2 regions of the Erwinia magellanica genome follow, and region 2 is predicted to be linked to the other one. Evidence: predicted binding sites of a transcription regulator. Region 2 holds the regulator's gene; the other holds the start of a gene.
The links. The regulator PhoB, encoded in region 2, activates phosphate uptake and scavenging genes when phosphate is short. The targets are predictions, from matches to a motif close to CTGTCATAAAACTGNCNNAT.
Positions count from the first base shown of each region.

Region 1: a site for PhoB is predicted at 7,954-7,973, ahead of glpT (glycerol-3-phosphate transporter). Genes of this name have one in related genera too.

Region 1 covers NZ_JBCHVC010000008.1:51,378-62,090, forward strand. Annotated here, with positions in the region: gene pldA (phospholipase A) at 1-178, shown strand, start outside; gene recQ (ATP-dependent DNA helicase RecQ) at 235-2,061, shown strand; gene rhtC (threonine export protein RhtC) at 2,096-2,719, shown strand; gene rhtB (homoserine/homoserine lactone efflux protein) at 2,756-3,379, opposite strand; gene pldB (lysophospholipase L2) at 3,494-4,483, shown strand; gene yigL (sugar/pyridoxal phosphate phosphatase YigL) at 4,556-5,356, shown strand; gene glpQ (glycerophosphodiester phosphodiesterase) at 5,396-6,445, opposite strand; gene glpT (glycerol-3-phosphate transporter) at 6,457-7,806, opposite strand; gene AAH450_RS20300 (carboxylate/amino acid/amine transporter) at 8,200-9,063, shown strand; gene AAH450_RS20305 (YehS family protein) at 9,111-9,587, opposite strand; gene metR (HTH-type transcriptional regulator MetR) at 9,686-10,627, opposite strand.
Region 2 covers NZ_JBCHVC010000002.1:145,190-155,902, forward strand. Annotated here, with positions in the region: gene AAH450_RS07730 (AAA family ATPase) at 1-631, opposite strand, end outside; gene sbcD (exonuclease subunit SbcD) at 628-1,851, opposite strand; gene phoB (phosphate response regulator transcription factor PhoB) at 2,051-2,740, shown strand; gene phoR (phosphate regulon sensor histidine kinase PhoR) at 2,764-4,077, shown strand; gene AAH450_RS07750 (PstS family phosphate ABC transporter substrate-binding protein) at 4,096-5,022, shown strand; gene AAH450_RS07755 (cobalamin-independent methionine synthase II family protein) at 5,195-6,298, shown strand; gene brnQ (branched-chain amino acid transport system II carrier protein) at 6,705-8,027, shown strand; gene proY (proline-specific permease ProY) at 8,107-9,465, shown strand; gene AAH450_RS07770 (histidine-type phosphatase) at 9,652-10,713, opposite strand, start outside.

The DNA.
Region 1 (10,713 bases), on a different contig from region 2:
AAGCAACTATAACTGGAATAGCGGTTACGGTGGCGCGGAAATGGGCTGGAGCTACCCGATCACTAACCACGTTCGTTTCTATACCCAGGTCTTCAGCGGCTACGGCGAATCGCTGATTGATTATAACCACCGCCAGACGCGCGTGGGTGTGGGTGTGATGCTGAACGATCTGTTTTAATGCCTTTCCGGTGAGCGGCTCAGGTTCGCTCACCTGTCATCAGATTTGGGGAATTCGTGTCTACGGCTGCTGTAATCAATCAGGAAGCGCTGGCGGAACAGGTACTGCAAGAGACCTTCGGCTACCAGCACTTTCGCCCAGGACAACAATCCATTATTCAGGCTTCACTGAAAGGGCGTGACTGCCTGGTCGTGATGCCGACCGGCGGCGGCAAGTCGCTCTGCTATCAAATTCCGGCGCTGGTGAGAGAAGGCCTGACTTTGGTGGTTTCTCCGCTGATCTCGCTGATGAAAGATCAGGTGGATCAGCTGCTGGCCAACGGCGTGGCCGCCGCCTGTCTCAACTCTTCGCAGACCCGTGAAGAGCAACAGGAGGTGATGGCTGGATGCCGGACGGGACGGATCAGGCTGCTCTACATCGCGCCAGAACGCCTGATGATGGATAATTTTCTCGATAACCTGCTGCACTGGAACCCGGCGATGCTGGCCGTGGATGAAGCGCACTGTATTTCTCAGTGGGGGCACGATTTCCGCCCTGAGTACGGTGCGCTGGGCCAGCTTCGTCAGCGTCTGCCTGATGTGCCGGTCATGGCGCTGACGGCAACAGCCGATGAAACGACGCGAAATGATATCGCCCGGTTGCTGCAATTAAACGATCCGCTGATCCAGATCAGTAGCTTTGACCGCCCCAATATCCGCTACACGCTGGTGGAAAAATTCAAGCCTACCGAGCAGCTGCTGCGCTATGTGCAGGATCAGCGCGGTAAGTGCGGCATCATCTATTGTAACAGCCGGGCGAAGGTGGAAGACACCGCCGCCAGGCTGCAAAGCCGTGGGCTGAGCGTTGGTGCTTACCATGCCGGAATGGATAACGCCCATCGCGCGCAGGTTCAGGAAGCGTTCCAGCGTGACGATCTGCAAATTGTCGTGGCGACGGTCGCCTTTGGCATGGGCATCAATAAACCCAACGTGCGTTTTGTGGTGCACTTCGATATTCCCCGTAATATCGAGTCCTACTATCAGGAGACGGGCCGTGCCGGTCGTGATGGCCTGCCAGCAGAAGCATTGATGCTGTACGACCCGGCGGATATGGCCTGGCTGCGTCGCTGTCTGGATGAAAAAGCGCCGGGGCCGTTACAGGATATTGAACGGCATAAGCTCAATGCGATGGGCGCGTTCGCTGAAGCGCAAACCTGCCGTCGTCTGGTGTTGTTGAACTACTTTGGTGAAGGGCGTCAGCAGCCTTGTGACAACTGCGATATCTGTCTGGATCCGCCGCGTCGTTATGACGGGCTGGTGGAAGCGCAGAAAGCGCTATCCGGTATTTACCGTGTAGGCCAGCGCTTTGGTATGGGCTATATCGTTGAGGTGCTGCGTGGAGCGAATAATCAGCGCATCCGCGATATGCAGCACGATAAATTGCCCGTCTACGGTATCGGTAAAGATCAGAGCAACGAACACTGGGTGAGCGTGCTGCGCCAGCTGATCCACCTTGGGCTGGTGACGCAGAACATTGCCATGCACTCTGCGTTACAGCTGACGGAAGCGGCCCGGCCGATCTTACGCGGCGAAGCGCCGTTGATGCTGGCGGTGCCCAGGCTGGTCAGCGTTAAGCCCCGTAATAACAGCCAAAAATCTTTTGGCGGCAATTATGACCGCAAGCTGTTCGCCAAGCTGCGAAAACTGCGTAAAGCGATTGCCGATGAGGAAAATATTCCTCCTTATGTCGTCTTTAACGACGCCACGCTGATAGAGATGGCTGAACAGCTGCCAATTACCGCCTCCGAGATGCTGAGTATTAACGGCGTAGGTCAGAGGAAACTGGAACGGTTCGGAAAGCCCTTCCTGGTGATGATTAAAGAGCATATTGATGATGAAGAGTAGTTTCCCTGGATAGTGAGTCAAAGGAGAAGAGAAGATGATGTTATTCCTGACGGTGGCACTGGTTCATTTTGTCGCTTTGATGAGTCCGGGGCCGGACTTCTTTTTTGTATCGCAAACCGCAGTCAGCCGCTCCAGAAAGGAAGCGATGCTGGGCGTTACCGGAATTACTCTGGGCATTGTTATCTGGGCGGGCGTGGCGCTGATGGGGCTGAACCTGATCCTGCAACAGATGGCCTGGCTGCATCAGCTGATCATGGTTGGCGGCGGGCTTTACCTGTTGTGGATGGGCTGGCAGATGCTGCGCTCTGCGCGTCAGCAGCACAAACAGGCCACACAACCAGATGCCGCAGCGGTAGTGCTGCCGAAAAAGGGCAAAACTTTCCTGAAAGGCTTTCTGACTAACCTCTCAAACCCCAAAGCGGTAATCTACTTTGGCAGCGTGTTCTCGCTGTTTGTCGGGGATAATGTTGGCGCAGGGGAACGCTGGGGACTCTTTTTACTGATTGTCGGCGAAACCTTTGTCTGGTTCAGCCTGGTGGCCAGCATCTTTGCGCTGCCAGCGATGCGGCAGGGCTATCAGCGTCTGGCAAAATGGATTGATGGTTTTGCGGGCGTCCTGTTTGCCGGTTTTGGCATCCACCTGATCCTTTCACGCTAAGATTTCAGGCCGGATGACCGATCCGGCCTGAAACTGTCAGGCAATGCGCCTTGCCGAGGCCAGCAACGCACCTACCGCCATAAACATTCCGCCAAACGTTCTGTTCAGCAATTTCATCTGACGTGGCCCCTTGATCCATCCGGCAATGCGGGTAGCCAACATGGCATAGCCAATCATCACAATGATATCGACCACCACCGTCGTCACTCCCAATACCAGATACTGCACAGCCTGAGGCTGATGGGGAAGGATGAACTGCGGGAACAGCGCCGCCAGGAAAACAATGCTTTTCGGGTTAGTCAGGTTCACCAGAACCGCGCGCTTAAACAGCTTTCTGCGCGGCATAGCTTTGGCCACCGCCTGAAGATCGATGCCACCGGCAGAGCGCCACTGCTGGATGCCCAACCAGACCAGATAAGCCGCGCCTGCCCATTTCAGGATCTCAAAAGCCAGCAGAGATTGTGAGAACAGGGCGCCCAAGCCAATGCCCACCAGCATGATGTGCAGCGAAAGGCCAACCTGCAAGCCGGAAATGGAAGCCACAGCACCACGATAGCCGTGGCTGATACCGGTACTCATGGTATTGATCGCCCCGGAACCGGGGGAAAGACTTAAGATGCTGGTGGTTAAAAGATAAGCCAGCCACCATTCGATGGTCATGGGTAACGCTCCCTGATAGCGCAGAAGTATGACACAATACGTCATTGTTTGCGGTTGCGCTACGGAATGAGATATCCCTTCCGGGCGGTGAAAAAGGAGTAAGGGCTGAAGCCGATGACAAGTCAAAAAAATGGCTGGCCAACGCGTGAAAAAGCGTTTGCTGCTTTTGCTACGGGGCCGCTGCTGGACTTCTGGCAGCAGCGCGAAGAGTGCGAATTCACCGGCGTGGAAAACGTCACAATACGCTATGTCCGCTTCACTTCTGCGCTTCACGATAAAGTTATCCTGCTCTGTCCGGGAAGGATCGAAAGCTATGTGAAATATCCTGAGCTGGCCTATGATCTGTTTCAGTGCGGCTATGACATCATCATTATTGACCACCGTGGTCAGGGCCGCTCTGGTCGGCTGTTGCAGGATTCTCACCGCGGCCACGTCGAAGCGTTTGACCATTATGTTGACGATTTAGAAACGCTTTATCTCAAGGAAGTTGCTGGCCGCCACTACCAACACCGTTATGCGCTGGCTCACTCAATGGGCGGGGCAATTTTAGCGTTGATGCTGGCAAGAAAGCCTGGGGCTTTTGACGCGGTGGTGCTGGCTTCGCCAATGTTCGGTATCTTTCTTCCCATGCCGGTCTGGATGGCGAACCGCATCCTGGAGTGGGCTGAAAAACGCCCGGCGCTGCGGGACGGTTACGCCATGGGCACCGGGAAATGGCGTGCCAGGCCCTTTGGCATCAATGAACTGACCCACAGCCGTGAACGCTACCGGCGCAACCTGCGTTTCTATGCTGATGACCCCGGCCTGCGCGTGGGCGGCCCAACCTATCATTGGGTGCGTGAAGGGATGCAGGCCGGGCAGAGTATTATCAGCCGGGCAAAGGAGATCTCCACACCGCTACTGCTGTTGCAGGCTGGTGAGGACAAAGTGGTGGATAACCAGGCCCAGAATCTCTTCTGTCAGGCCATGATCGCTGCGGGCCAGCCCTGTGAAGGGGGAAAACCGCAGGTAATTGCAGGCGCGCGTCATGAGATCTTGTTTGAAAAAGACAGCATGCGTGCCGAAGCGCTGGAAGCCATTGTGGCGTTTTTCTCCAGACATTAATTTTGCACTACTCAGATGTGACTCAGTAGCGGGCCAGCCAGACTGCCCGATAACAGACTAACCAGAGGTTTTATGTACCCTATTGTTGCTTCCGATCTTGACGGCACGCTGTTGTCGCCGGATCACCGTTTATCTCCCTTTGCCCGTGAAACGCTGCAACTGATGACGCGCAAGGGGGTGAATTTTATCTTCGCCACTGGCCGTCACTACATTGATGTGGCTCAAATGCGGGACAGTCTGGGGATTGACGCTTTTATGATCACCTCTAACGGTGCGCGTGTGCACAACACGGCTGGCGAGCTGGTCTTCAGCCACAATCTGGACGAAGATATTGCCCGTGAGCTGTTTGCGCTGCACCACAGCCATGAGGATATTTTTACCAACGTCTACCGTGATGAAGAGTGGTTCCTGAACCGTAACCGTCCTGAAGAGATGGATTTCTTCCGCGAATCTGACTTCAATTACCAGATCTATGAGCCGGGTTCACTGGCAACGGATGGCATCAGCAAGGTGTTCTTTACCTGCGGTAAGCCTGAGCTGCTGATCCCGCTTGAAGAGGCGCTGGTGGCTCGCTGGGGCGACCGCGTTAACGTCAGTTTCTCGCTGCCGACCTGTCTGGAAGTGATGGCTGGTGGGGTTTCGAAAGGTCATGCACTGGACGCCGTTGCTCAGTCTCTGGGCTTTGGCCTGAAAGACTGCATCTCCTTTGGCGACGGTATGAATGATAAAGAGATGCTGACCATGGCGGGCAAGGGGTGCATCATGAGCAATTCGCACCATCGTCTGAAAGATCTGCTGCCAGAGCTGGAAGTGATTGGGTCTAATGCGGATAACGCTGTGCCCCATTATCTGCGTAAGCTTTATAACGTGTAGTCGGTAATCTTCCGCCCCGGCGCACCGGGGCGGAAAAGTTTACTGATGCAGGAAGTGAACCGCTTTATCCGGGAAATCCGTGAATAAGCCCTCTACGTTGGCCTGGTTGTACAACACATCGTAGAGCTGATCGACATTATCTACCCAGTCGGGAAGCTGGTCTGCCCGGACCGTGTACGGATGCACCACCATTCTGGCCTGGTGCGCCTCTTTCACCAGCGCGGTCAGACGAATATGACCCTTAGTCGAAGTCGCCTCTACCAGCATATGGTAGTCCGGACCGATCCCATCCGCGTACTCAGCCACTTGCTTCATAGCGCCGGGTTTGAACATCCAGTCGTAGCTGTAGTTCACCCATTTGCCATTCTGCTGCTCCTGCGTCTCTTTTGAGTCAGTTTCAGTGATTAACTGAACCAGTTTGAGATCCATTCCTCGCTGTGGCTCCAGCTCCGTTTTGATCCGCTTCACTTCGTTATAATCAAAACACTGAAGGTAAACAGGATCTTTTTTATCGCTGTAACCATACTTTTTCAGGACATCAAGCACCTTAGCCGAGATATCTTTGCCCTCCTGGCGATGAAACCAGGGGGCTTTAATCTCAGTGTAAATCCCGATGTTCTTACCTGTAGAGTAATTCAGCCCCTGAATGAATTCGATCTCCTCCTCAAAGGTATGAATGCGGAAATCAGATTTCCCCAGAGGGAAGCGTTTTGGAAAAGTCTGCTTTTTCCTGCCGTTTTCCACGGTAAAACCTTCCGTGAATTTCAGTCCTTTGATCTCTGCCAGCGTGAAGTCGATAGCGTAGTAACGTCCATCCTTTCTGGCACGAGCGGGATAACGGTCGGCAACGTCAGTCACACGATCAAGGTAATGATCGTGCAGCACCACTAACCGGTCATCTTTGGTCATGACCAAATCCTGCTCCAGAAAATCGGCTCCCTGGGCATAGGCCATCGCCTTTGCCGGAAGCGTATGCTCCGGCAAATAGCCGCTGGCTCCCCGGTGGGCAATAACAATTTTGTCCGGCTCAGCCATCGCGCAGAGTGAAGAGGCCATTAATATCGTGGCCACGAGTGTTTTAACTGACATGGACTCTCCTGTTATTCCGCCTGCTTCATCTGCTGTTTATGCTTGTTTTCACTGAGCATGGTCAGCACCAGCAACAGCACGGCCAGTACACACCCGCCAATCATGATGATAAAGCCGCCGTCCCAACCGAAAAAGTCTACGGTGTAGCCGACGATAGCGCTGGCTGCCACAGAGCCACCCAGGTAACCAAACAGGCCGGTAAACCCTGCCGCTGTCCCGGCCGCTTTTTTAGGCGCCAGCTCTAACGCATGCAGGCCGATCAGCATCACAGGCCCATAAATCAGGAAGCCGATTACGATCATACAAGCCATATCAACGCCGGGATTGCCTGCCGGGTTCATCCAGTAGACCACGGTGGCAATGGTGACCAACACCATAAAGAATACGCCGGTGGCACCACGGTTGCCTTTGAAGACTTTGTCAGACATCCAGCCACAAAGCAGCGTGCCGGGGATCCCTGCATATTCGTAGAAAAAGTAAGCCCAGGAGGATTTATCCAGCGCGAAATGCTTCACTTCTTTCAGGTAGGTCGGTGACCAGTCAAGAATGCCGTAACGCAGCAGATAGACAAACACGTTCGCCAGCGCGATATACCACAGCAATTTATTCGGCAAAATATATTGCATAAAGATCTGCTTAGCGGTCAGCTCTTCTTCATGTTTTTCATCATAGTCCGGCGGATAATCATTTTTGTAATCTTCAATCGGCGGCAGGCCACAGGATTGCGGTGTATCGCGCATCATGGCAAAGGCGAAGAGGGCAATCACGATGGCACCAAAGGCTGGCATATAGAGCGCCGCTTTCCAGTCGTTAAACCACGCCATGCCCAGCAGGAACAGCAAAGGAGGAATGCCACCCCCTACGTTGTGCGCACAGTTCCAGACGGAAACCACTCTGCCGCGCTCTTTTTGCGACCACCAGTGCACCATGGTTCGGCCACAGGGAGGCCATCCCATTCCCTGAAACCAGCCGCATAAAAACAGCAGCACGAACATCACCATAATGCTGGAGGTTGCCCAGGGAACGAATCCCATAAAGAGCATGACCGCAGCGGCCAGAATCAATCCGGCAGGCAGAAAGAGTCTTGGGTTAGAGCGGTCAGAGACCGATCCCATAATAAATTTAGAAAAGCCGTAGGCGATAGAGATGCCTGAGAGCGCAAACCCGAGATCGCCACGGGAAAAACCCTGTTCAATCAGATAGGGCATGGCAAGAGCAAAGTTTTTGCGCACCAGATAATAGGCAGCATAACCGAAGAAAATCCCCAGGAAAATTTGCCAGCGCAGCTTGCGGTAAAGCGGATCTACCTTGCCGGCCTCCACGCGAGGTTGATGAGGGGCTGGCTTAAAAATACTTAACATAGGAGCCTCCGATGGGCGGTTTATTCTCTTTTTTAGCGCCGCGTGGCGCGTCGTACAAAAAGGATTGCCCCTGAACAGGGGTAAAATGTTCCTTTTCGCGCACAGAATAGGCGTAAAACGCTCAGCAGACTGTGAAGAAAGACTCAAATGTTACATTTTTATGACAAAAAAACTGTATTTGTGAATTGGCACGACAAAACATGTCTGGCTGTTGAAAGGAAAAGTGATAAAAAGCGCAATTCGTGCAGCGTTAAGCAAGGCACTTTCGTTAGCGAACATTTTTTTGCAAGAGCATGAGGTGTGTTTTAAGTGTTCAGATGTAAACCAAATAATTTCCTGTGACTTAGCGCATTTCGCTACACTACCGCCACTTTTCATTGCAGAGTTTTTATTGTGACGTTACTGATTGTCACCACAATCTTGTGGGCATTTTCTTTCAGCCTGATAGGTGAATACCTGGCCGGGCAGGTAGACAGCGTGTTTTCCGTCCTGGTTCGCCTGCTGCTGGCCGCCGTGGTGTTCCTCCCTTTTTTGCGCTGGAAAGGCTATCGGCCTTCAACGCTGCTGCTCTATATGGGCGTCGGCGCTTTACAGCTCGGCGTGATGTACCTAGTGAGTTTCCAGGCCTATCTCTACCTCAGCGTGTCAGAATTTCTGCTGTTTACCGTGATGACGCCGCTCTATGTCACGCTGATTTACGATCTTCTGAAAGGGCGTGGCGTTCGCTGGGGATATGCACTGAGCGCCTTGCTGGCAGTGGGCGGTGCAGCCATTATCCGTTATGACAAGGTGAGCGAACATTTCTGGTTCGGCCTGTTGCTGGTACAGCTGGCAAATATCATTTTTGCTGTCGGCATGGTGGGTTATAAACGCTTACAGGAAATTCGTCCGATGCCACAGCATACGGCCTTTTCCTGGTTCTACCTTGGGGCGGCGTTAATCGCGGTGCTGGCCTGGTTCCTGTGGGGGAATCCGCAAAAGCTGCCTGAGACTTCTCTGCAATGGGGCATTCTGATCTGGCTGGGCATTGTCGCTTCAGGATTAGGCTATTTCATGTGGAACTACGGCGCTACGCAGGTTGATGCCGGGACATTGGGCATTATGAACAATATGCATGTGCCGGCAGGCCTGTTGGTCAACCTGGCAATCTGGCAGCAGCAACCGCACTGGCCAAGCTTTATCATTGGCGCGGCAGTGATTTTTGCTTCTCTGCTCGTCCACCGACACTGGATAATCAAAGGCAGGCAGTCGGGGTAATTGCTGCCAGAAAAGATAAAGGGCAGCTGAGTGCTGCCCTTTACAGGTTATTTGGCTTTTACAGCAGGACGAACCTTCATGGTCAGCCCTTTAAGGAAGTTACGCAGGATCTGGTCACCGCATTCGCGGTAATTTTTATGGCCAGGCTTACGGAAAATAGCGCCAATCTCAGACTGACCCACGGCAAAGTCCGCCAGCTTGAGGATCTCAAGAATATCAGTGGTTTTCAGATCAAACGCGACACGCAGTTTCTTCATGATGATGTTGTTAGTCATTTTGCGTTCGATAGAGGGAGCAGGGGCCTCTTCGCTCTTGCCACGACGCTGGAAAATCAGGCCGTTCAGGAAGTAGCCCATAATCACATCCGGGCAGTCGCGGTAGCCTGGCTCATCCTCTTTTTTCAGGAAACTGTGCACTTCCGCTTCGCTGACCTCGGTTTCTGCCAGCGCCAGAATCGCCACGACCTGGGCATCGCTTAAATTCAGCATATAGCGCACGCTGCGCAGAACATCATTATTCGTCATAAAAATCTCATCAGGGATCAAAGTCTGTTGGGCGCATTATAGAGACAAATGGCCCCTGATGCAGGAAAACCCGCCAGAGATTAAGCGGGGGAGATAAATCAGGAGTGAGCCAGCGTACCAGGCAGGGGCATCCCCGGTTGGGAAGCATCCTTCACGCGCGGTAAATGATCGCAGGCATGCTGGCGGGCAGAGTGGATAAAAGCCTCGGTAACCGGCTGGCGCTGCTCGCCATCACGTACTGCGGCATAAAGGCGGCTCCATAGTCCTTCACCCAATGCTTTGGTAGTCACCACTCCCTGATGTTCAAAGCTCTCTACCACCCAGTGAGGCAGCGCGGCAATGCCCATGCCTGCCGACACCATCTGGATTAACAGCAGCGTATTATCGACGCTTTTCAGCGCCGGGCTGACGCCCGCAGGCTGTAAAAAGTGCCGCCAGATATCCAGACGCTGGCGCTGAACCGGATAAATCATCAACACTTCGTTTGCCAAATCCTCAGGGGAAATATGCTCAATCTTCGCCAGAGCATGGTCCGGCGCCAGCACGAGCCTGACTTCAAAATCAAACATTGGCGAATAGAACAGCCCGCTACGCGGCAGAATATCCGAAGTAAGAACCAGATCCAGCTCACCCTGTTGCAGGGCTGGTTGTGGGTCAAACGTTACCCCCGATTTGAAATCCATCACCACCTGTGGCCAGCTCTGGCGGAAATTGTTCAGCGCCGGCGTCAGCCACTGGATGCAGCTGTGGCACTCAATGGCGATTCGCAGCGTAGTCTGGTGCGGCTCGTGACAAGCCTGTAGTGCCTGCTGAATTTGCGGCAGCACCTGCTCGGCCAGCTGCAACAGGATTTCACCCTGTGGCGTGAAGCGTAACGGCTGGCTCTTGCGCACGAAAAGACGGAAGCCCAGACGCTGTTCCAGGTCGCTGAACTGATGAGATAACGCCGACTGCGTTTGATGTAGCTGGGCTGCTGCTGCTGCCAGCGAACCAGTCGTCCGCAGCGCCTGTAGCGTTCGCAGGTGTTTAAGTTCGATCATGAGAGTCCTTCACAACGACAGTGAACAATTTGCGCTTGTGGTTACTACAGTACCTGCGGATTATAGATGTGTAAACATCTGGACGT
Region 2 (10,713 bases):
CCATCCCGCTGGCCTGCGCGCGCAGGGTATCCAGCGCCGCTTTCGCCGTTTTATGGCGTTCAAACACGCTGGCAGAGAGACGGCCATAAATTTCGGTGCCGGTCAGCTCTTCAAGCAGCTCCGCGCGGCTGTTGGCGTCAGCGTTCAGAAACGCCGCAAACTCGCCCTGTGACAGCATCATCGACTTGGTAAAGCGCTCAAAATCCAGGCCGGTCAGGGCGGTCAGCATCTCCAGCTTATCTTTGACCTTATCGGCAACGATTTTATTGTCTTCGCAGCGGGCCAGCTCCACGCGGGGAGCCTGCAAGTTACCCTCTACGGCGCCACGCGCCCGGTTCTGGCTCCAGAATGCCCGCCAGGCCACCCCTTTGACCTCAAATTCCACCTCTGCCAGACATTCGGAAGTATCACGCGTCATCAGATCGTTCTGCGTCTGGGAGAGCTTACCCAGCCTGGAGGTTTCGTGATAAAGCGCCAGACAGATGGCGTCGAGCAGCGTAGTTTTGCCCGCGCCCGTCGGCCCGGTAATGGCAAACAGGCCGTTGCTGGCAAAAGGTTCAGCAGTGAAATCGATCTTCCACTCCCCCTTGAGGGAGTTGAGATTTTTAAACCGCAGCGTCAGGATCTTCATGCCTGCTCCTCGTCATCAATCTCAGTCAGCGTCTGTTTAAACAGCGTGGTGGCACGAGCCAGCCGCTCCGGCTCTTCATGCTCCTCAAGGGCCAGCCGACGACTGAACACCTCCTGCACGCTAAGCTCGCTGAGCGTCTCATTATTCTGCCGGTTGATGACCTGATCGCGCTGCTCCCGGCTGCGTCGCAGTAACACCACTTCCACAGGTAGCTTCTCCGTCAGTTCCTGAATACGACGCTGGAGATCGTTCAGCCAGGCATGGGTAGAAATTTCGATATCAAGCCACACGGTTTTGCCATCTTCACGCGGGAGGATAGCCGCAAGCTGCTGCTCAATCTCTTCCAGCGAACCTTTAATCATCTGCATGGGCTGAAATAGCGGGATCGGCAGCGTTTCAACCTTACTGAGCCTGCCGTCAGCAAAATCGACCAGGAAGACGCTTTTCTCCTTGCCCAGCTCATCAAAGCTGAGCGGAATAGGGGAGCCGCTGTAGCGGATATGGTCGCTATTGGCGATGCGCTGCGCACGATGGATATGCCCCAGCGCAATATAGTCTGCTGGCGGAAAAGCCTGAGCCGGAAAAGCATCAAGCGTGCCGATGTAAATGTCCCTCACCGCGTCACTTTTGGTGACGCCGACGGTCGTTAAATGGCCGGTGGCGATGATGGGGAGCGGCAGATTATGGCGTTCACGCACTTCCAGCGCCGCCTGCCAGCAGCGCTGGTAGTGCTGGGTTATCGCTTCCAGCAGCGTCAGCTGTTTCTCCCGGCCTGACTGGCCCGCCTTGCTGAGGGTAATATCGCGAGGGCGCAGGAAAGGGATAGCACAGAGCAGCGCGCCAGGTTTACCTTCGCGCGTGTTCAGCATCAGCACCTGTTGCGCAGGATCGTCGCTGGCTGCGGCAATGACCCTGGTATTCAGACAGGCAAGCAGCTCGCGAGATTCGTTCAGCGTGGCCACAGAGTCATGATTTCCACCCAGTACCACCAGCTCACAGCGGGTTTGCTGTAGCTTCACAACAAAACGGTTGTAGAGTTCACGCGCATAGCTGGGCGGCGCTCCCGTATCGAAGATATCACCCGCCACGATAATGGCATCTACCTGCTTTTCCACCGCCTGTTCCAGCAGCCAGTCAATAAAAGCCTGATGTTCCGCAGCACGGCTTTTGGTGTAAAAGAACTGGCCCAGGTGCCAGTCTGACGTGTGGAGTATTCGCATGGGGTCCCTCTGAGGCGTAAAGCAGTGCCGACGATTATAAACAGCCAGAGGCAAAACCCCAGACACATTGACCACTACCTTCATAAAAGTGTTATAAATCGGTGGGCTGGGGTCAGTTTTGTTCATAAAACTGTCATAAAACTGACGCATAATGGCGCCGCATATCCAGTGGCATTCCGTCACAGTAGCAGGAGCAATAATGGCTAAGCGCATTCTGGTAGTCGAAGATGAAGCCCCAATCCGTGAGATGTTGTGTTTCGTGCTGGAGCAAAATGACTATCAACCCATAGAAGCGGAAGATTATGACAGTGCGGTCAGTATGCTCATCGAACCCTGGCCTGATTTGATCCTGCTGGACTGGATGCTACCGGGGGGATCGGGCATTCAGTTTATCAAGCACCTGAAGCGTGAAGCGATGACCAGGGATATCCCGGTGATGATGCTCACGGCGCGCGGCGAAGAAGAAGATCGCGTTCGCGGTCTGGAAGTGGGTGCTGACGACTATATTACCAAGCCATTTTCGCCGAAAGAGCTGGTGGCGCGAATTAAAGCAGTGATGCGCCGCATCTCGCCAATGGCGGTGGAGGAGGTTATTGAGATGCAGGGATTGAGCCTGGATCCCTCTTCACACCGCGTGATGTCCGAGACTCAGCCGCTGGAAATGGGGCCAACGGAGTATAAGCTGCTGCACTTCTTTATGACGCACCCGGAGCGGGTCTACAGCCGTGAGCAGTTGCTTAATCATGTGTGGGGCACTAACGTGTACGTCGAAGATCGTACCGTTGACGTTCATATTCGCCGCCTACGCAAGGCGCTGGAACTGACCGGGCACGATCGCATGGTGCAGACGGTTCGCGGAACAGGTTACCGTTTCTCTGCACGTTACTGATCGTTCGCACTGGAGCCTCTACCGTGTTGGAACGCCTCTCCTGGAAGAGACTGCTGCTGGAGCTGGTACTGGCCTGCCTGCCCGCCCTGATTTTGGGGCTGCTGGTCGGCTACCTGCCCTGGCTGCTGCTGATCGCCGTGTTGGCCGTACTGGGCTGGCACTTCGCTAATTTACTCCGTTTATCCCACTGGCTCTGGATCGATCGCAGCATGACGCCACCGGCCGGTCGCGGCAGTTGGGAGCCTCTCTTTTATGGCCTTTACCAGATGCAGGCGAGAAATCGTCGGCGTCGGCGCGAGCTTGGCCACCTGATTAAGCGTTTTCGTAGCGGAGCGGAGTCCCTGCCCGATGCCGTGGTACTTACCACAGAAGAGGGAACCATCTTCTGGTGCAACGGCCTGGCGCAGCAGATGCTGGGGCTGCGCTGGCCGGAGGATAACGGTCAGAACATCCTTAACCTGCTTCGTTACCCCGAATTCACCCGCTACCTCCGCCAGCGGGATTTTTCCCGGCCATTGACCCTGGTGCATAACAGCCATCGCCAACTTGAATTCCGCGTAATGCCCTATTCAGAAGGACAGTGGTTGCTGGTGGCGCGTGACGTGACGCAGATGCATCAATTGGAAGGCGCCCGCCGTAACTTTTTCGCTAACGTCAGCCATGAACTGCGTACGCCGTTAACGGTGCTACAGGGTTATCTGGAGATGATGAATGATTCCGGAATGGAAGGGCCGCTGCGGGATAAAGCGCTGCATACAATGCAGGAGCAGACCCGCCGTATGGATGGTCTGGTGAAACAGCTGCTGACGCTGTCACGCATTGAAGCCGCGCCAGCGCTCGATCTCCAGGAAAAAGTCGAGGTGCCGTTAATGCTGAAGCTGTTACAGCGTGAAGCGGAAACTTTGAGTCAGGGGCGGCACGAAATCCATTTCCACAGCGACCAGCATCTGCGGGTATTCGGCAACGAAGAGCAGTTGCGAAGCGCCATCTCCAACCTCGTTTATAACTCGGTTAACCATACGCCGCCCGGTACGCGCATTGATATCAGCTGGCAGGAAACCGCGCAGGGGGCGCTGTTTAAGGTGAAGGATAATGGTCCCGGCATTTCACCTGAGCATATTCCCCGCCTGACGGAACGTTTCTATCGCGTGGATAAAGCGCGCTCCAGACAGACCGGTGGAAGTGGACTGGGTCTGGCGATAGTGAAGCATGCGTTGAGTCACCATAATGCGCGTCTGGATATCACCAGCGAGCCGGGCGTGGCGACCTGTTTCAGCTTCATCCTGCCGCCAAGGTTGATTGTCAGCCGCGAGTTGGCACAGAATGCGATTCGTTGATCGAACCGGATACCTGAGATGAAAAAGCTTTTTCTGCTCGCCCTGACCTGTTTCAGCCTGATGGCGCAGGCCAAAGAGGGGATGCTGGCCGGGAATCTGACCAGCGTCGGCTCCGATACGCTCGGCAATCTGATGACGCTGTGGGGCGAGAGTTTCAACCAACACTATCCCGGCGTGAATGTGCAGGTTCAGGCGGCTGGCTCCTCTACTGCGCCTACGGCACTGGCCGCAGGCGCAGCACAAATCGGCGCTATGAGCCGCCCCATGCAGGCTGTGGAACGGCAGCTGTTTGAAGCCCGATATGGTTATCCACCGCTTGCCGTGCCGGTAGCTATGGATGCGCTGGTGGTGGTGGTCAATCAGGACAATCCGCTACCTGGGCTGAACACCAGACAGCTAGATGCTATTTTCTCGGTGACCCGCCGCTGTGGAGCCGTTGCCGCCGTCAACCACTGGGGCGATCTCAACCTGACACAACCCGGCTGGCCTGGGCGCCCTCTGCAACGTTTTGGCCGAAATTCCGCTTCTGGCACCTGGGGGTTCTTCAAGCAGCAGGCGCTCTGTAACGGGGATTTCCGTAATGATGTGAGCGAATATCCCGGCTCTTCCGCCGTGGTGCAGGCCGTGGCCAACACGCTTAATGCCATTGGCTATGCCAGCATGGGCAGTCACCTCTCCGGCGTGAAAATGCTGCCCGTTTCCCGTGACGGAAAGGCGTGGATCCCACCCAACGCAGAGACGATCCGCAACGGCAGCTATCCCTATGCGCGTAAACTCTATCTCTATGTGAATAAACCGCCGGGTAAACCGCTGGAACCGCTCACTGCCACTTTCCTGCGGCATGTGCTCTCTGATCGGGGGCAGGCCGGGGTGAATCAGGCTGGTTATCTGCCTCTCTCGGAAGAGCAGCGTCAACAAGCCCGCCAGCTGCTGAATAATGGATAAGTAAGTACTAACATGAATTTTCTTCACGCCTGATGAAATTTCCTCGGTTGCAGCTGAATCTTTCTCATGACACTCTGTTTACAGCCATATAGACATCCGGAAGTCTACATATAACGAATCGTGATAATTTCGCCGGTAAATTAACAACCCGGCGTGCCAGGAGTGACATACCATGCAGAGAGATTCAGCCCAGTATCGTGCCGAAGTGGTCGGCAGCTTCCTTCGTCCTGCGGCCATTAAACAGGCTCGCGAGCAGTTCCAGGCCGGCGAGATTGATGCTGTTGCGCTTAGGCGCATTGAAGATGAAGCCATTCGTGATGTGGTCACGCACCAGCGCGCCTGCGGGCTGAAAGTGGTAACGGACGGTGAATTCCGCCGCGCCTGGTGGCACTTCGACTTCTTCGATGGACTGGAAGGGGTGGAGCGCTACGAGTCTGAGCAGGGCATTCAGTTCAACGGTGTGCAGACCAAAGCGCACAGCATCCGCGTCACTGGCAAACTCGGTTTTGGCCATCATCCCATGCTGGAAGATTTCCGTTATCTGAAAAGCATCAGCGGCGACGCCGTGCCGAAGATGACCATTCCCAGCCCAAGCGTGCTGCACTTCCGTGGCGGACGTAAAGCTATTGACGCTAACGTTTATCCCGATCTTAACCTCTATTTTGACGATCTGGCGCAGACTTACCGTGACGCCATTCAGGCCTTTTACGCCGCAGGCTGCCGCTATCTGCAACTGGATGACACCGTCTGGGCCTATCTCTGCTCGGAAGATCAGAAGCAGCAGATCCGCGAACGTGGCGAGGATCCGCAGGAGCTGGCGCATATCTATGCCCAGGTGCTGAACAAAGCGATCGAAGGTAAGCCGGACGATCTCACTATTGGGCTGCATGTCTGCCGCGGCAACTTCCGCTCTACCTGGATCTCTGAAGGCGGCTATGAGCCGGTAGCGGAAATTCTGTTTGGCACCGTTAACATTGATGCCTTCTTCCTGGAATATGATAACGAGCGTTCTGGCGGCTTCGAACCGTTACGTTTCATCAGGCCGGGCAAACAGCAGGTCGTACTGGGTCTGGTCACCACCAAAAACGGCGAGCTGGAAAACTCTGAAACCGTGAAGCAGCGCATCGCTGAAGCAGCGCAGTATGTCAGCCTTGATCAAATCTGCCTCAGTCCTCAGTGTGGTTTCGCCTCAACGGAAGAGGGCAACAGCCTGAGCGAAGAGCAGCAGTGGGCGAAGCTGCGTCTGGTAGTGGATATCGCTAAAGAGGTCTGGTAACGCTGCATCAGGATGTGCAAAAGGCGCGACAATTCGCGCCTTTCGTGCATCTTTGGCCCCATCTATGCAGAAAATAACCCCGCATCGCGCAAAAAAAATACAAATCATGTAAGGCATCCAGGCGATAAACTGAAGTGAATCACTGGATGCGGTAATTTTTACGACATATCACTCTGCTTTTCCGATCGCACCTTGCCTTTCTCCCCTATAAACGGTTTACTTAGCGCCGTTTTTACGTTATCCCCCTGTTAAAAGATCAAAAACCAGCACAAATCCGCTACCAGAACGACAGCAGGAAAAACATTTCTCCGTATCGCGCGGCGATTCTGGCGTTTTTAGTGCGGGCAGGGTGATAAAGCTGACATCGCGACTTCACTGAACACCAGTACGGGTTAATTTTCTGCTTATGACTAATCGTTTAACTTCCAAAGACATCCTTGCGCTGGGCTTTATGACCTTTGCGCTGTTTGTGGGTGCAGGCAATATTATTTTCCCTCCGATGGTGGGGATTCAGTCTGGCGAACACGTGTGGATTGCCGCGCTGGGCTTTCTGATCACCGCGGTCGGCCTGCCGGTGATTACCGTGATTGCCCTGGCCCGCGTTGGCGGCGGTATTGATGCGCTGAGCACGCCAGTCGGCAAAGCTGCCGGTATTGTGCTGGCCACCGTCTGTTACCTGGCCGTCGGTCCGCTCTTCGCCACGCCACGCACGGCAACCGTCTCTTTTGAGGTTGGCCTCGCCCCTTTAACGGGTGACGGCCCTCTGCCGCTGCTTATTTACAGCCTGATCTACTTTTCACTGGTGATCGGCATCTCCCTCTATCCGGGCAAGCTGCTGGATACCGTCGGTCATTTCCTTGCGCCGCTGAAAATTATTGCGCTGGCCGTACTGGGCGTGGCGGCACTGATCTGGCCTGCTGGCGGCCTGGCACCTGCCACCGAAGCGTATCAGCATGCAGCCTTCTCCAGCGGCTTCATTAATGGTTATCTGACCATGGATACTTTAGGGGCGCTGGTCTTCGGTATTGTTATTGTCAATGCGGCTCGCTCGCGCGGAGTCAGCGATGCGAAACTGCTTACCCGTTATACCGTGCTGGCAGGATTGATTGCCGGTGTGGGGCTGACGCTGGTCTACCTGGCGCTGTTTAAACTGGGTTCAGACAGCTCCTCTATCGTGGATCAAAATGCCAACGGCGCAGCCATTTTGCATGCCTATGTGCAGCAGACCTTTGGCGGTATGGGCAGCCTGTTCCTGGCCGCGCTGATTTTCGTCGCCTGCATGGTAACGGCGGTGGGCCTGACTTGTGCCTGTGCGGAGTTCTTTGAACAGTATCTGCCGCTCTCTTACCGTCAGCTGGTGTTCGTGCTGGGCCTGTTCTCCATGCTGGTTTCTAACCTTGGACTGAGCCACCTGATTCAAATCTCAATCCCGGTTCTGACGGCTATTTATCCACCTTGCATTGTGCTGATCCTGCTGAGCTTTACGCTGAACTGGTGGAAGAAAAGCAGCCGCATTATTGCCCCCACCATGCTGGTCAGCCTGCTGTTTGGTATGATTGATGCGGTAAAAACTACCGACTGGAAAACATCGCTGCCCGCTTTCACTCAGCATCTGCCGCTGGCAGAGCAGGGTCTGGCCTGGCTGCCGCCTTCGCTGGCGATGCTGGTGCTGGTGGCGATCTTTGACCGCGTTTATGCCCGTCAGCAGGTGAATGCGCATCAGCAGTAAGCCTGGCGAGTAACGTTTCAGCACGCCTTCTCTGCCACGCGGCAGAGAAGGCCGACAGAGTAAAAACAGAAGTAGAAAGATGACAAAAAATACGCTCAAAAAGGGACTGAGTACCCGCCATATCCGCTTTATGGCACTCGGCTCGGCTATCGGTACCGGGCTTTTTTACGGTTCGGCAGATGCAATGAAAATGGCCGGGCCGAGCGTGATCCTCGCCTATATTATCGGCGGCGCTATCGCCTATATCATTATGCGTGCGCTGGGAGAAATGTCGGTCAACAACCCCCAGGCCAGCTCTTTTTCCCGCTATGCACAGGACTATCTTGGCCCGCTGGCGGGTTACATTACCGGCTGGACTTACTGTTTTGAAATTTTGATTGTCGCTATTGCGGACGTCACGGCATTTGGCATCTATATGGGCGTCTGGTTCCCGGATGTCCCGCACTGGATCTGGGTGCTCAGCGTGGTGCTGATCATCGGTGCCATCAATATGGCCACGGTGAAAGTGTTTGGCGAAGTGGAGTTCTGGCTCTCTCTGTTTAAAGTCGCGACTATCATCATTATGATCGTAGCCGGCATCGGTATCATCTTCTGGGGTATCGGCAACGGCGGCCAGCCAACCGGCATCCATAATCTGTGGACCAACGGCGGCTTCTTTGCCCACGGCGTGGTTGGCATGGTGCTCTCACTGCAAATCGTGATGTTTGCCTATGGCGGCATTGAGATTATCGGTATTACCGCCGGAGAAGCAAAAGATCCGGAAACCTCTATTCCGAAAGCCATTAACACCGTGCCGCTGCGTATTCTGGTGTTTTACGTCGGTACGCTGTTTGTGATTATGTCTGTTTACCCCTGGAACCAGGTAGGCACCAACGGCAGCCCGTTTGTGCTGACCTTCCAGCATATGGGCATTGCGGCGGCGGCAACTATCCTGAATTTTGTGGTGATCACCGCCTCCCTCTCCGCTATCAACAGCGATGTCTTTGGCGTAGGGCGCATGCTGCACGGTATGGCTGAACAGGGACACGCACCAAAAATGTTTGCGACCGTTTCACGTCGCGGTATTCCGTGGGTGACAGTGCTGGTGATGATGGCAGCAATGCTGGTTGCGGTTTACCTTAACTACCTGATGCCGGAAAAAGTGTTTTTGGTGATCGCTTCGCTGGCCACTTTTGCCACCGTCTGGGTATGGATAATGATCCTGTTCGCGCAGATTGGTTTCCGCCGCACCTTAAGCAAAGAGCAGGCTAAAGCCCTGAAGTTTGCCATGCCAGGCGGCGTTTTTACCGCGCTGGTGGGCATTCTTTTCCTGGTCTTTATCATTGGTCTGATTGGCTACTTCCCCGATACCCGCATCTCGCTGTATGTGGGTGCCGGCTGGATAGTGTTGCTGTTGGTGAGCTGGGGATTTGTGAAAAAGAAGATCGCCAGCGCATAACGGCTTCACTGTGAAAAGAGCCGCCCTTCAGGTCGATCCTGACGGGCGGTTTTTTTATGTCTGGCAACTGGCTGTTGTTGGTAAGGACAGCCACACGATTATTCTCTGGTCACTGTTCATCCGGCTTACTTCATAGCAAAAGCCGGTTAAGGCTGAGCAAATCAGCTGCACATGCCATAGCCTGCTTTAACTGTGCGGATAGCTGACGGCTACCTCAGGCGGATCTATATTCTTCTCAATAAGTTGCAGCGCTGTGTCAAACGGACAGAGGGTTCCCACGGAGGTAGCGCGGCAGTCTTTACCCTGCCACTCGGTTACCGAGAGCGGATCAGCCGGGGAGGGCGGCGTCAGCTGACGAATTTGATCAAGGCTTTGTGACTGAAAGTAGATCCTGAGAAAGCGCTCGCCATTACTGCTCCGCCAGCGTTCAAACACCAGGCTGCTGGCAGGCGGTATGTTTCCGCGCGGGTACTCTCCCTGCTGCCAGCTGAAGTTGATCAGGGTACGCAGATAAGCGATGTTGATATCGCTCGCCACATAGAGCAGCCAGCGAACGTCTGGTGGCAGCAGGTCTGCCTGATGCTGGCCGTTAGCTGAGGCCGGAGCTGGCTGGCCCTCCTGCTTCAACGCCTTCACAATCTGGTCCAGCAGCACCGATCCTCCCTTGCGTGCGGCGGAAGGCAAATCGTTGGTGTAGTCATATTTAGCCGTCAGTAACGGCAGGAGCTGACTGAGTTCAGCAGAAGAGTGGGCGTGGTCAAATGCAACAAGGGCGGCAGGCTGGTTTTCGCTCCAGGCCAGCCTGAGCGTTTCTGCCATCGCAGCCAGCGTATCCAGTCCCTCTATCGCCACGCCGCCGTTCGACCAGACCTTAAGCGCCCAGGGTTGTTCAAAAACCGGGCAGGGTTGATCTTCGCGGCAAACTGCTTTTTTCAGCGCGGCAATCTGTGGCTGCAAACGCTTTTCGGCCTGCTGTAAATCACCGCCCAGTGCGGCCAGCGCCTCCTGCCTGTTACGCTCCTTTTCTGCCGCGGTTGCTTTACCTATAGGGAAAGAAAAGAGCGGATCTTCATGGCTCAGCGCATGAACCGGCACGCCGCAGCCGGGAAAGGCCGCGGCAGACCAGGCTTCTGCGGTAGCCTGGGTACGTTGTAGCGTGCTGGCTCGGAGATAAACATCCTGCGGGCCAGGGCAGCCAGAAGGGAGCAGCCCAAGCTGACGATAGCGCTGGCTTTCATAGCGGGCCTT